4 regions of the Pseudomonas marincola genome follow, and region 3 is predicted to be linked to each of the others. Evidence: predicted binding sites of a transcription regulator. Region 3 holds the regulator's gene; each other region holds the start of a gene.
What was found. The regulator sigma-54, encoded in region 3, starts transcription at its own class of promoters, with help from an activator protein. The targets are predictions, from matches to a motif close to ANTGGCATNNANNTTGCTNT.
Positions count from the first base shown of each region.

Region 1: nirB (nitrite reductase large subunit NirB) is a predicted target of sigma-54. The motif match lies at 1,374-1,393, and genes of this name have one in related genera.
Region 2: nirB (nitrite reductase large subunit NirB) is a predicted target of sigma-54. The motif match lies at 2,046-2,065, and genes of this name have one in related genera.
Region 4: glnK (P-II family nitrogen regulator) is a predicted target of sigma-54. The motif match lies at 1,859-1,878, and genes of this name have one in related genera.

Region 1 is NZ_LR215729.2:2,171,512-2,174,635, reverse strand. It holds gene nirB (nitrite reductase large subunit NirB) at 1-1,167, opposite strand, end outside; gene PMYSY11_RS10210 (bifunctional protein-serine/threonine kinase/phosphatase) at 1,550-3,124, opposite strand, start outside.
Region 2 is NZ_LR215729.2:2,656,500-2,659,623, reverse strand. It holds gene nirB (nitrite reductase large subunit NirB) at 1-1,896, opposite strand, end outside; gene PMYSY11_RS12285 (bifunctional protein-serine/threonine kinase/phosphatase) at 2,168-3,124, opposite strand, start outside.
Region 3 is NZ_LR215729.2:3,900,372-3,903,495, forward strand. It holds gene lptA (lipopolysaccharide transport periplasmic protein LptA) at 1-362, shown strand, start outside; gene lptB (LPS export ABC transporter ATP-binding protein) at 365-1,090, shown strand; gene PMYSY11_RS18030 (RNA polymerase factor sigma-54) at 1,218-2,726, shown strand; gene hpf (ribosome hibernation-promoting factor, HPF/YfiA family) at 3,000-3,124, shown strand, end outside.
Region 4 is NZ_LR215729.2:4,500,398-4,503,521, forward strand. It holds gene PMYSY11_RS20600 (ammonium transporter) at 1-1,272, opposite strand, end outside; gene glnK (P-II family nitrogen regulator) at 1,309-1,647, opposite strand; gene PMYSY11_RS20610 (accessory factor UbiK family protein) at 2,074-2,346, shown strand; gene PMYSY11_RS20615 (YifB family Mg chelatase-like AAA ATPase) at 2,386-3,124, shown strand, end outside.

The sequences.
Region 1 (3,124 bases), 1.7 Mb from region 3:
GGTGTCGTAATAGCTGTTGTCACCCACCAGCACCGCACCGATGGCATGTTTGCCATCAGCCGAAACCACTAAGCGGCGATAGCTGGCAGTGGCTTCGTCGATGAAGCGATAGCTGCGTGAACCGGCAGTGGCGCCGTGTGCATCGCCGATAGAACCGACGTCGACGCCAAGCAATTTAAGCTTTGTCGACATATCGGCGCCCATGAATGGTTCGCTGTCTTCACCGCATATTTGTGCGGCAACTGCACGGGCCATTTGGTAGCCCGGCGCGACCAAACCGAACACTCCGCCGTTCCAGGCAGCGCACTCACCAATGGCATAAATGTTCGGATCGTTAGTGCGGCACTGGCTGTCGATCGCCACCCCACCGCGAGGCCCGAGCTCCAGATTGCATTGCCGGGCCAATGCATCCTGCGGACGAATACCAGCAGAGAAGACAATCAGGTCGGTTTCGAGGAACTCATCACCGCTGAAGTTCATGCGATAGCGGAATTCGCGTCCGGCGCTGATTGACTGGGTAGCCCGCGACAAATGCACGCTGACGCCCAGCGCTTCTATTTGAGCTTTCAGTGCTAAGCCGCCGTGATCATCCAGTTGCACCGGCATCAAGCGTGGCGCGAACTCGACAACGTGCGCTTCAAGGCCCAGCGACTTCAGCGCATTGGCTGCCTCTAAACCCAGCAATCCGCCACCGACCACTACCCCACGAGTCGCCTGCTTGGCCGCCAAGCGAATAGTGTCGAGATCCGCCAGTGTGCGATACACCAAGCGCGAATGTCCTTCAGCGCCTTCAATAGGCGGCACGAACGGGTAAGAGCCTGTCGCCAGCACCAACTTGTCGAAGCTAAAACAGCCTTGGGCAGTGATCACCTCACAGCGCTCGCGATCAATCTCCAGCACGGGAATCCCCAGATGCAACGTAACGCCCGGCTGTTGATACAGTTCAGCGCCGCTGAGTGCCAACGACTCGGCGTCACGCCCGCCAAAGTACTCGGAGAGGTGCACACGGTCGTATGCGCGCAGCGGCTCTTCGCTGAATACCTGAATCTGGTACTGAGCCAACGCGCCGCGCTCAATCAGCTGCTCTACGCAGTGGTGACCGACCATGCCATTGCCGATAACGATCAGCGTTGGCAGATTATTTGTGGTTGCGACAGTGGAGTTCATAGAGCACCCGTTCGAGCTGATCACATTTTCAAAAGCAAAAAAAAGGCGCCTGGAACCTCACGGTCCCAGGCGCCATTGCCTGTTCGTTTGCGGTATTACTGCGGCCGCCATGCCGAGTTCACCGTCTGTGCCCTTGTTCTTTACAGAACGCTCGATCGCCATTGACCGATTGGGCTGCCCTCAAAAGAGAGAGCACTGATTGAGTATTAGCAAGGCCTATGCCAGATAGCTGAAATGGCTGGTTTATGCGCCTGCGCTGCGCATATAACCAACTCAGCAGTCATCCGCAGAACGGGTTTGGAACTCAATTGGTGCACCTTGAATGAAAATTGCACCGCGCTGATGCCAAACCCAAGCGCTGAGCATTCGAGTGTTAAGGATGTTAAGAGCCGGTGCTTAACAGCCAGATAATCACGGCGCCCAGAATCGCGGAAAGTCCCTTCCAGAACATCAGGGGATTTCGCTCAAGCAACGGTGGGCGGTGCTTCTTGAGCAGCGACTGATTGGGCTGACGCAGCTCGAAAATAAATTCCGAGAGCGCGGCATAACGCTTTAACGGATCGGGTTGCAGCGCCTTGCGCAGCACATCATCAATCCACACGGGAAGCTCACGGTCGTTGTCACGCAACGGCTGATAGACCAGGCGATTCTGCGCTGTACGGCTTTTGCACTTGGCCACTTCAGCGCCATACGGCAAGCGCCCGCTGAGCATTTGGTAAATGATGACCGCCAGCGAGAATTGATCGGAGCGTGGCGAGCCCGCCTCACCCAGAAAATATTCGGGTGCGGTGTATTGCGCGGTGCCCAGCAGTTGGTTGCGCGCAAATGGCGCGGTGATTTCAACCAGCCCGGCGACCTGCGCAGAACCAAAATCGATCAGTTTCAACGTACCGCTGGCATCAATCATGATGTTGTCGGGGCGCAAGTCCTGATGGAGCATTTCCAGGCGATGGAATGCCTGCAAGCCTTTGCCAATCTGCTCGGCCATGCTGCGTACTTTCTCCAGCGGCGCTTGTGGATGGTCGATAATCCACTGACGCAACGTCTGCCCCTCAATGTATTCACTGACGCTGTAGAGAAAGTTGCGTTTACGGGTTGGCACGGGCGCTTTGAGCACATGCGGGCTGTCGATACGCCTCGCGACCCACTCCTCGCTCAGCAAACGCTCCAGATGCTGTAAATCATGCTGCAGGTCAACCGATGGAATTTTCAGTACCACCTGCGCGGCGCTGTCGATATCGTCAGCCAGGTAAAGATGGCTGCGGCTGCTGGCGTGCAATTCGCGAATTACCCGAAAGCCTTCAAACTCCATGCGTGGGTGCAGCAACGGGGCGAATGCCAGTTCAGCAACTTGCTGCTGCAACTCACTCGCCTCGTGCAGCGGCAAGCTGTCGACTCGAACAATCTGCACGGTGAGATTGTCATCACTGCCTTGTGCATAGGCATGTTCGACAATCGCCCGGGCGGCACCATCGAGGTCAGTATTCTGCGTCGTAATCAACTCAACCATGCGCGCATCGCTGGCGAATTCGTAAACGCCGTCGGTGGCAAACAAAAAGCAGTCGCCCTGCTCCACCTGAAACGTACGGTAATCGAGCTCAAGGTGAGTATTGATACCCATCGCACGGCTTAGATAGCTTTTGTCTTGCGATACCCAAAGCCGATGGTCTTCGGTCAATTGCTCCAAGCGGCCATCACGTAATCGGTAGATTCGCGTGTCGCCCGCATGGAAAATATGCGCGGTCGTCGACTTGATAACCATCGCGCTGAGCGTGCAAACGTAGCCTCGGTCGAGGTCATAGCGGAACTGGCTCTGACGGGTTTGTGCGTACAACCACGAGTTGGTCGCCATCAACACCCGCTGCGCGGACTTCTTCACTGACCACGCATCAGAGGTGCAGAAATAATCGCCAAGAAAACTGCCCACCGCCGACTCACTGGCAATGTGGCTCACCGC
Region 2 (3,124 bases), 1.2 Mb from region 3:
GTAAGCGTGGCCGGACGGCATATCCAACTCTTTCCAGACGTTTGGCAGGTCGTCCTTCTTGATGCCCAGCAGGTCGATGCGTTGACCGCCGGTAACCTTGACCATCGGCACCTGGTATTTGTCGGCCACATCGGCGATGCGGCGTAATTCGGCTGCGCTGGTTACACCGCCCCACATGCGCGGAACAACGGAATAGGTGCCGTCTTTCTGGATGTTGGCGTGAGCGCGCTCGTTGATCAGGCGCGACTGTGCATCGTCGATTGCCTCGCCCGGCCAGGTTGAGATCAGGTAATAGTTGAGCGCGGGGCGGCAGGTCGCACAGCCATTGGGCGTGCTCCAGTTCAGGTGCTGTTGTACGGCCACGATGCTGGTGAGGTGGTGCTCACGGATGGCCTGACGGATCTGACCATGGGTGCTGTCGCTGCAGCCGCAAATAGCTTTCTCGCTCTTGGGCTTTACGTCCGCCGCGCCGCCAACGGTGCTGATAAGGATCTGTTCGACCAGCCCGGCGCATGAGCCGCACGAACTGGCAGCCTTGGTGTGCTTCTTGACGTCATCGACACTGAACAGGCCGTTCTCCTGAATAGCCTTGACGATGGTGCCCTTGCATACACCGTTGCAGCCGCAGACCTCGGCGGTATCGGGCATGTTGGCGGTTTTGTCCTGGCCTTGGTGGCCGACATCGCCAATCGCGTTTTCGCCAAACATCAGGTGATCACGGGTCTGGCTGATATTCTGCAGCTCGCGGATCTGGCGGAAGTACCAGCCGCCGTCTGCCGTGTCGCCGTACAGGCACGCGCCAATCAGTTGATCGTTCTTGATTACCAGCTTCTTGTAAACGCCACCGATCGGGTCTGACAGGGTGATGGTCTCGGTGCCTTCGCCGCCCATGAACTCGCCAGCCGAAAACAAGTCGATGCCGGTTACCTTGAGTTTGGTCGAGGTGACGGAGCCTTGATAGCGGGCGAAGCCGAGTTGCGCTAAATGGTTGGCGCAGACTTTTGCCTGATCAAACAGCGGCGCTACCAGACCATAGGCAATCCCGCGATGGCTGGCGCATTCGCCGATGGCGTAAACCCGTGGATCGAAGGTTTGCAGCGTGTCGTTGACCAAAATTCCGCGGTTGCAGGCAATCCCGGATTTTTCCGCCAGTTCGGTGTTCGGCCGAATCCCGGCCGCCATCACCACCAGATCTGCGGCGATCACATCACCATCGGTAAACTTAACCGCGCAGACGCGGCCGTCACCATTGTCGAGCAATTCGGCGGTGTGCTTGGGCAGCAGGAATTTCAGGCCGCGTTCGCTCAGCGATTGCTGCAGCAACTCACCAGCATTGCGGTCGAGCTGGCGTTCCATCAGCCATTCGCCGATATGCACTACGGTTACATCCATGCCGCGCAGCTTGAGGCCGTTGGCAGCTTCCAACCCCAGCAGGCCGCCACCGATTACAACGGCATGGCTGTGGGTCTTGGCGGTTTCCATCATCACTTGGGTGTCGGCGATATCGCGGTAGCCGATCACGCCTTCGAGTTTGCTGCCGGGCACCGGCAGGATGAACGGCGTTGAGCCGGTGGCAATCAGCAAACGATCATATTCGGCCACGGTGCCATCGCTGGCGATGACATGGCGCTGCTTGCGATTGATCTCGACCACTTTGCGGCCCAGCAGCAGATTGATGCCGTTATCGCTGTACCAGTTGAGGTCGTTGAGGACGATCTCATCAAAGGTTTGCTCGCCGGCTAAAACCGGCGACAGCAGAATGCGGTTGTAATTGGGGTGCGGCTCGGCACCAAATACGGTTATTTCGTACATGTCCGGGGCGAGCTTCAGCAGCTCTTCCAGCGTGCGTATCCCGGCCATGCCGTTACCGATGAGAACCAGTTTTAGCTTTTTCATGCGGACGATCTCCTGCATAAAAATCACGGAAAACAAAAAAGGCGTCCCGCTAGTTGCCTAGCGAGGACGCCTTTGTCCAAGTCCCGTTCTGTCGGGAAGTGCAGTCTTCTTCGTTGAAGATCGCGCTTTATTTAAATTGTAAATTCCTTAAAGCAGTTACCGTGCCAATTCCCCAGGCCGCTGTTTTTAAGGGCGCTGAAGGGCTGAGGGTTTGATTTTTACGGGTCTTTTGCACTGCTTTAATGCGGTATGGCTGCTTTTGGTGCATTGGTCAGCGCAGTACAGCAATGAACAGCACCACGTTAAGCGCCAGTGCGATTAGCGCTACTGTCCGCCATACAGCCAGCGGCTCGCGCTCCAGTAATGGCCGGGGGCGAATAGCCAGTGACTGGCGTTCGCCATGCTCTATCTCAAGCAACCACTGCTCAGCCGTCTCGAAACGCTCATCCGGGTCTGCACAAATGGCATGCAGCAACTGCTGATCGACCCAGACCGGCAGGTCCGGGCGATAACGGCTGGCCGCCGTCGGTTGTTTGAAATGCGGGCGTTGGAAGGCTTCAATCTCGCCATAGGGGTAATGGCCGGTGAGCGCCTGATACAGCGTAACGCCGGCTGCGAAAATGTCCTGGCTGGCGCTTGGGGCAGCGCCGTTGAAGGCTTCGGGGGCGATATAGCTCGGTGTACCCGCCACGGTTGTCGTCTCGACCGGCGACAAGCCGGGGCAGAAGGCCAAGCCAAAGTCGATAATGCGCACCTCACCGTCATCGCAGCAAAGAATGTTTTCCGGCTTGATGTCGCGGTGAATGATATTGCGCCGGTGCAGCATGCCCAGTGCCTTGATCAGTCTGGGCGCAATACGCAGCCAGTCGGCCAGGCTCAGGGGACCATCGGCTTTGAGCATTTCGGCAAGGGTTTGCCCGGTGTATTGGCGTTGCAGGTAATACAGATGCTGGCGCTGAGGTAACGGGTGCACTTCGGCAAAATGGCTGCCCGCTACCCGGCGCAAAAACCACTCTTCGAGCAACAATGCGGGGGCTGCCTGCGGTTCATCTGCGCGGTTGGCGGGCAGGGTTTTTAACAGCCAGTGCTGGCCCTGTTTGTCGCGCACGCGGTACATCAGTGATTGGCGCGACTGATGGAGCAGGTCTTCTACGTGCCAGCCTTCGAACTCTTTTCCGGGCTGTAAAACGGGAGGGGCGGGCCACTGATGCAGCTGCGCCAGTGTGTC
Region 3 (3,124 bases):
TGAAGATCACCGGCAATACCGTGACGATCACGCAAACTGCTCAAGGTGATATCGACGTGTTCACCTCTGTCGGCACACCGGCTTATTACGAGCAGAAGCCCGCAGAAGACAAAGAACTGGTTAAAGCCTATGGCCTTACCATCCAGTACTTTGCCAGCAAGAATCGCATTGTCCTGATCGATCAGGCCAAGGTCATTCAAGAAGGTAATACCTTCGAAGGCGAGAAAATCGTCTACGACACGCAGCGTCAGATCGTTAATGCCGGTCGCGCCACGGGCAACCAGATCACCACACCGCGCCCGCGCATCGACATGGTTATCCAGCCGAAAAGCAAACCAGCTGAACCACAGGCGGCCGAATAACGATGGCGATTCTGAAAGCCCAGCATTTGGCCAAAAGCTATAAAAGCCGCCAGGTCGTGCGTGACGTCAGCCTGAACATCGAAAGCGGACAGATTGTTGGCCTGCTCGGGCCTAACGGCGCCGGTAAAACCACCTGCTTCTACATGATTGTAGGTTTGGTGCAGGCTGATCAGGGTCGCGTCTTGATCGACGACCTGGATGTCAGCCACCTGCCGATGCATGGCCGCGCGCGCGCCGGCATTGGTTACCTGCCGCAGGAAGCGTCGATCTTTCGCAAGCTCAGCGTCTCGGACAACATCATGGCGATTCTCGAGACCCGTAAGGAGCTCGACCGTGCTGCGCGTCACGCGGAGATGGAAAGCCTTCTCGAAGAATTTCATATTCACCACATCCGCGATAATCTCGGCATGAGCTTGTCGGGTGGTGAACGTCGTCGGGTTGAAATTGCCCGCGCACTGGCCACGGCGCCTAAATTCATACTGCTCGACGAACCATTTGCCGGGGTGGACCCGATTTCGGTCGGGGACATCAAACAGATTATTCACCACCTGAAAGCCAAAGGTATTGGCGTTCTGATCACCGACCACAACGTTCGCGAAACGCTGGATATTTGCGAAACTGCGTACATTGTCAGTGACGGCCAACTGATTGCCGAAGGTGACTCCGAAGCCATTCTGGCCAACGAGATTGTAAAAGAAGTCTATTTGGGACATGAGTTCAGGCTCTAGCCGAATCATGCCCAAACTCAAAAGCAGTGCTAGGCAAAGGCCACGGGGAAAGGCATATACTCTGCCTCCTTGTGGCTCAAATGCCCTGTAGTGGATTGCGCATAGACGCCGGTTAATAAGGTCTGCAATGAAACCATCGCTAGTCCTGAAGATGGGCCAGCAGCTGACGATGACGCCTCAGCTGCAACAAGCCATCCGCCTACTTCAACTCTCAACCCTGGATCTGCAACAAGAGATTCAGGAGGCGTTGGAGTCCAATCCGATGCTCGAGCGCCAAGAAGATGGCGACGACTTCGATAATTCCGACCCTATGGCTGACGGAGCGGAAACGGCTGCCTCACCGAATCAGGAAGAGGCCAATTTCCAGGAACCGACTTATCAGGAACCGTCGCAAACCGTAGACAACCTGGAAGATGGCGAGTGGAATGAGCGCATTCCCAATGAGCTGCCGGTTGATACCGCCTGGGAAGACGTTTATCAGACAAGCGCCAGCAGCCTGCCTAGCAACGACGATGACGAGTGGGACTTCACCACGCGCACCTCGACAGGCGAAAGCCTGCAAAGCCATTTGTTGTGGCAACTCAACCTGTCGCCAATGTCGGACAAAGACCGGCTTATCGCGGCGACCCTGATCGACTGCATCAATCAGCAGGGTTATCTCGAAGAAACCCTCGACGAAGTGGTCAGCGCATTCGACCCGGAACTCGACATCGAGCTTGATGAAGTCGAAGCCGTTCTGCACCGCATTCAGCAGTTCGAGCCCGCCGGCATTGCCGCACGCACCCTCAGCGAGTGCCTGTTGCTGCAGCTGCGCCAACTGCCCGCAAAAACACCTTGGCTGGCTGAAGCCCAGCGTCTGGCAAATGATTATCTCGACCTGCTGGGCAGCCGCGACTACAGCCAACTGATGCGCCGCATGAAGCTCAAGGAAGACGAACTGCGTCAGGTCATTGAGCTGATTCAGAGCCTCAACCCGCGCCCCGGCTCGCAAATCGAGTCTGGCGAGCCGGAGTATGTAGTCCCCGACGTCATTGTGCGCAAACACAATGACCGCTGGCTGGTAGAACTCAACCAGGAAGCCATGCCGCGCTTACGGGTCAACCCGCAGTACGCTGGTTTCGTGCGCCGCGCAGACTCCAGCGCCGACAACACCTTCATGCGTAATCAGTTGCAGGAGGCGCGCTGGTTCATCAAGAGCTTGCAGAGTCGCAATGAAACCCTGATGAAGGTTGCCACGCAGATTGTCGAGCACCAGCGCGGCTTCCTCGACTACGGTGACGAGGCCATGAAACCGCTGGTTCTGCACGATATTGCCGAGGCAGTCGGTATGCACGAATCGACGATTTCACGCGTCACCACGCAAAAATTCATGCACACACCACGCGGCATTTACGAGTTGAAATATTTCTTCTCAAGCCACGTAAGCACCTCTGAAGGCGGTGAATGCTCGTCGACAGCGATTCGCGCAATCATTAAAAAACTGGTTGCTGCGGAAAATGCAAAAAAGCCATTGAGCGACAGCAAGATCGCTGGTTTACTGGAGGCACAAGGTATTCAAGTCGCTCGCCGCACCGTTGCCAAATACCGTGAGTCACTCGGCATAGCACCGTCCAGCGAGCGCAAACGATTAATGTGAGGGAGTCGCCAAAGCAAACCCTGTGCTTTCCTGCAAAACAGCCATACTGATATCAGGGCTGAGCAAAGCGCACGGCAGAAGCCGAAGCGACCCGGCAGACAATCTGCTTACTCTGGGTGATATGCAGGTCCGACATGTTTGAGGCAACACAACCCGCGTCAAACAGCGTTACACAGCACCGCAGAACCGCTACAGGGTAAGTGAGCAAGCTTCAGTGTTCCGGCGGCAGGCAAATTGCCTGTCACTACTACACGGCAACAAGGAGAAAGCGGTATGCAAGTCAACATCAGTGGACACCAGCTGGATGTGACCGACGCCCTGCGTGACTATATCGAGGAGAAACTCAGTCGATTAGAACGCCACTTCGATAAGATCACCAATGTACAAGTCATCATGGA
Region 4 (3,124 bases), 600 kb from region 3:
ACCGATGGTCTCTTCTTCCTCGCTGACGCGCAGACCCATCACCATGTCCAGCACCTTGAGGATGACGAAGGTCACCACGGCGGTGTAGATAACGGTGAATGCCACGCCCTCGAACTGCACCCAAAGCTGAGCAGGAATGTCTTCGACTGTGCCGAAACCGCCCAGCGAAGGCGCTGCAAATGCCCCCGTGAGGATTGCCCCGACGATGCCGCCCACTGCGTGCACACCAAACACATCCAGCGAGTCGTCATAACCCAGCTTGCGTTTGAGTGATGTGGCGCAGAAGAAGCAGATAGTCCCCGCAGCAAAACCGATCACCAAAGCCCCCATCGGCCCTGCAGTGCCCGACGCCGGAGTAATGGCTACCAGGCCTGCAACAGCACCCGAAGCAATACCCAGAACGCTTGGCTTACGGTGAGTGATCCACTCGATGAACATCCAGCTCAGTGCCGCAGCAGCTGTGGCAATCTGCGTGACCAGCATGGCCATGCCCGCAGTACCGTTAGCTGCAACAGCGGAACCCGCGTTAAAACCGAACCAGCCGACCCAGAGCATGCTCGCACCAATCAGGGTGTAGCCCAGGTTATGTGGCGGCATGGCAGTAGTTGGGAAGCCTTTACGCTTGCCCAGCACCAGACACGCAACCAAACCTGCGATACCCGCGTTGATGTGCACGACCGTACCGCCCGCGAAGTCGAGAACGCCCCAATCCCACATCAGGCCACCGTCACCACTCCAGACCATGTGAGCGATCGGCAGATAGACGATGGTGAACCAGATCGCCATGAACACCAGCATCGCCGAGAACTTCATGCGTTCGGCGAAAGCGCCGACGATGAGGGCCGGGGTGATGATGGCGAAGGTCATCTGGAAGGTAATGAACACGCTTTCCGGAACGCTGGCGACCAGGCTGTCGACCGTCAAACCGCTGAGGAAGGCTTTGGAAAGGCCGCCCACAAACGAGTTGAAGTTGACGACGCCCTGCTCCATGCCCGTGGTGTCAAAAGCCATGCTATAGCCGTAGACAACCCACAGGACGCTAATAAGAGCGCAGATTGCAAAACACTGCATGAGCACCGACAGGACGTTCTTGGAACGCACCATACCGGCGTAAAACAGTGCCAGACCAGGGATGGTCATGAACAATACAAGAACGGTTGCTACCAGCATCCAAGCTGTATCACCGCCGTTCAGACTTGCCTCATCGGCCAGGGCAATTCCCGGAACGAGAGACAAAAGGGCTCCTAGCCCTGCGAATTTACGCAGAGTCATGGTTTAACTCCTGGGGCGTGGGGTTCGGTTCGGGGCTTAAATCGCGTCTGTATCGGTTTCGCCGGTACGGATGCGGATCGCCTGTTCCAGGTTAACTACGAAAATTTTGCCGTCACCGATCTTGCCGGTGTTGGCTGCTTTGGTAATGGCCTCGATGACGCGATCGAGTTGATCGTCAGCGATGGCTACGTCGATTTTTACTTTTGGTAGGAAATCGACCACGTATTCGGCGCCGCGGTACAGTTCGGTATGGCCTTTCTGACGACCGAAGCCTTTGACTTCAGTGACAGTGATGCCCTGCACGCCGATCTCCGACAGTGATTCGCGGACGTCGTCCAGCTTGAACGGCTTGATGATGGCAGTGACTAGCTTCATGTAACTCTCTCCCGTGTAAGGTGGACTTGCCCCAGGAATTTCGAACCCGGCTCAAGTCTAAGCGCAGTGTCTGGCTTTTGTAATGCACCGGTTGCCTTGAAAGCCGAAATAGCTGCAGGACAACCTGTTCTCAACCAACCGCTACCAGCGAAACACTTCCCCGCTTCGCCTGACGCACCGGAACTGCATCGGTGCATCCGTCATCAAGGACTAAGCAGATTCCTTGCCAAAGTCGTGAAAAGCTCAATTTTTCATGCAGTTAGCCCTAAAACACTGGTTTTCAGACGGGTTTGACCAACGGTATACGCACAACATCGGTGCACAGCGCCAAGCCGCTACGCTCGATAATCGGGCGCGCCGGAGCGCTGCCTTCTGCGGCAGAAAACGCGTGATACACTGGCGCCAAACGTATCTGGATAAACACCTATGTTGCCGCCAAAAGCCCTGCTTGATGCTCTCAGCACCCACGCATCCCGCCTGTTCAGTGGTGATACACCCTTGCCACGTAACGAATTCGAACAGCAGTTCAAGATGATGCTGCAAAGTGCATTCAGCAAACTCGACCTGGTCAGCCGCGAAGAATTCGACAGCCAGATGGTTGTGCTGGCCCGCACCCGCGCCCGCCTTGAAGCCCTTGAAGCCAAGGTCGCGGCCATGGAAGCAGACGCCGAACAGACGCCACCACCACCCGCCGAGTAAACCTCACTCGCGGGGCGACAGCTGATCAAGGAGTGATCAATGTCCCTGGCCATCGTCCACAGTCGCGCCCAAGTTGGCGTGGAAGCGCCGCCGGTTACCGTCGAGGCGCATTTGGCCAACGGCCTTCCTTCTCTGGCGTTGGTCGGCCTGCCGGAAACAGCGGTCAAGGAAAGCAAAGACCGCGTGCGCAGCGCCATTCTCAACTGCGAATTCGACTTTCCCTCCCGGCGCATCACCCTCAATCTGGCTCCCGCCGACCTGCCCAAAGATGGCGGACGCTTCGATCTGGCCATCGCCCTGGGGATTCTGGCGGCCAGCTCGCAGATACCGCCAGAAGCGCTGGCGCAGGTCGAATGCCTGGGCGAGCTGGCATTATCCGGGGCAATCCGCCCGGTTCAGGGTGTGTTGCCCGCCGCACTGGCAGCGCGAAGTTGCGCACGCACCTTAGTGGTGCCGAAAGCTAATGCCGAAGAAGCCAGCCTGGCCACGGGACTGATCGTGATAGCCGCCGACCACCTGCTGGAGTTGGCCGCGCACTTTAATGGTTCATCGCCTATCGAGCCGTTTGTGTCTCAGGGTTTGCTACGCCAGACGCGTCCCTATCCTGACCTTGCCGAAGTACAGGGCCAGACAGCCGCCAAACGCGCCCTGCTGGTGGCCGCCGCCGGATCGCACAACTTACTGCTCAGCGGTCCGCCCGGCACTGGCAAAACCCTGCTGGCCAGCCGCCTTCCCGGCCTGCTGCCGCCGCTGGATGAGCAGGAAGCGCTGGAAGTTG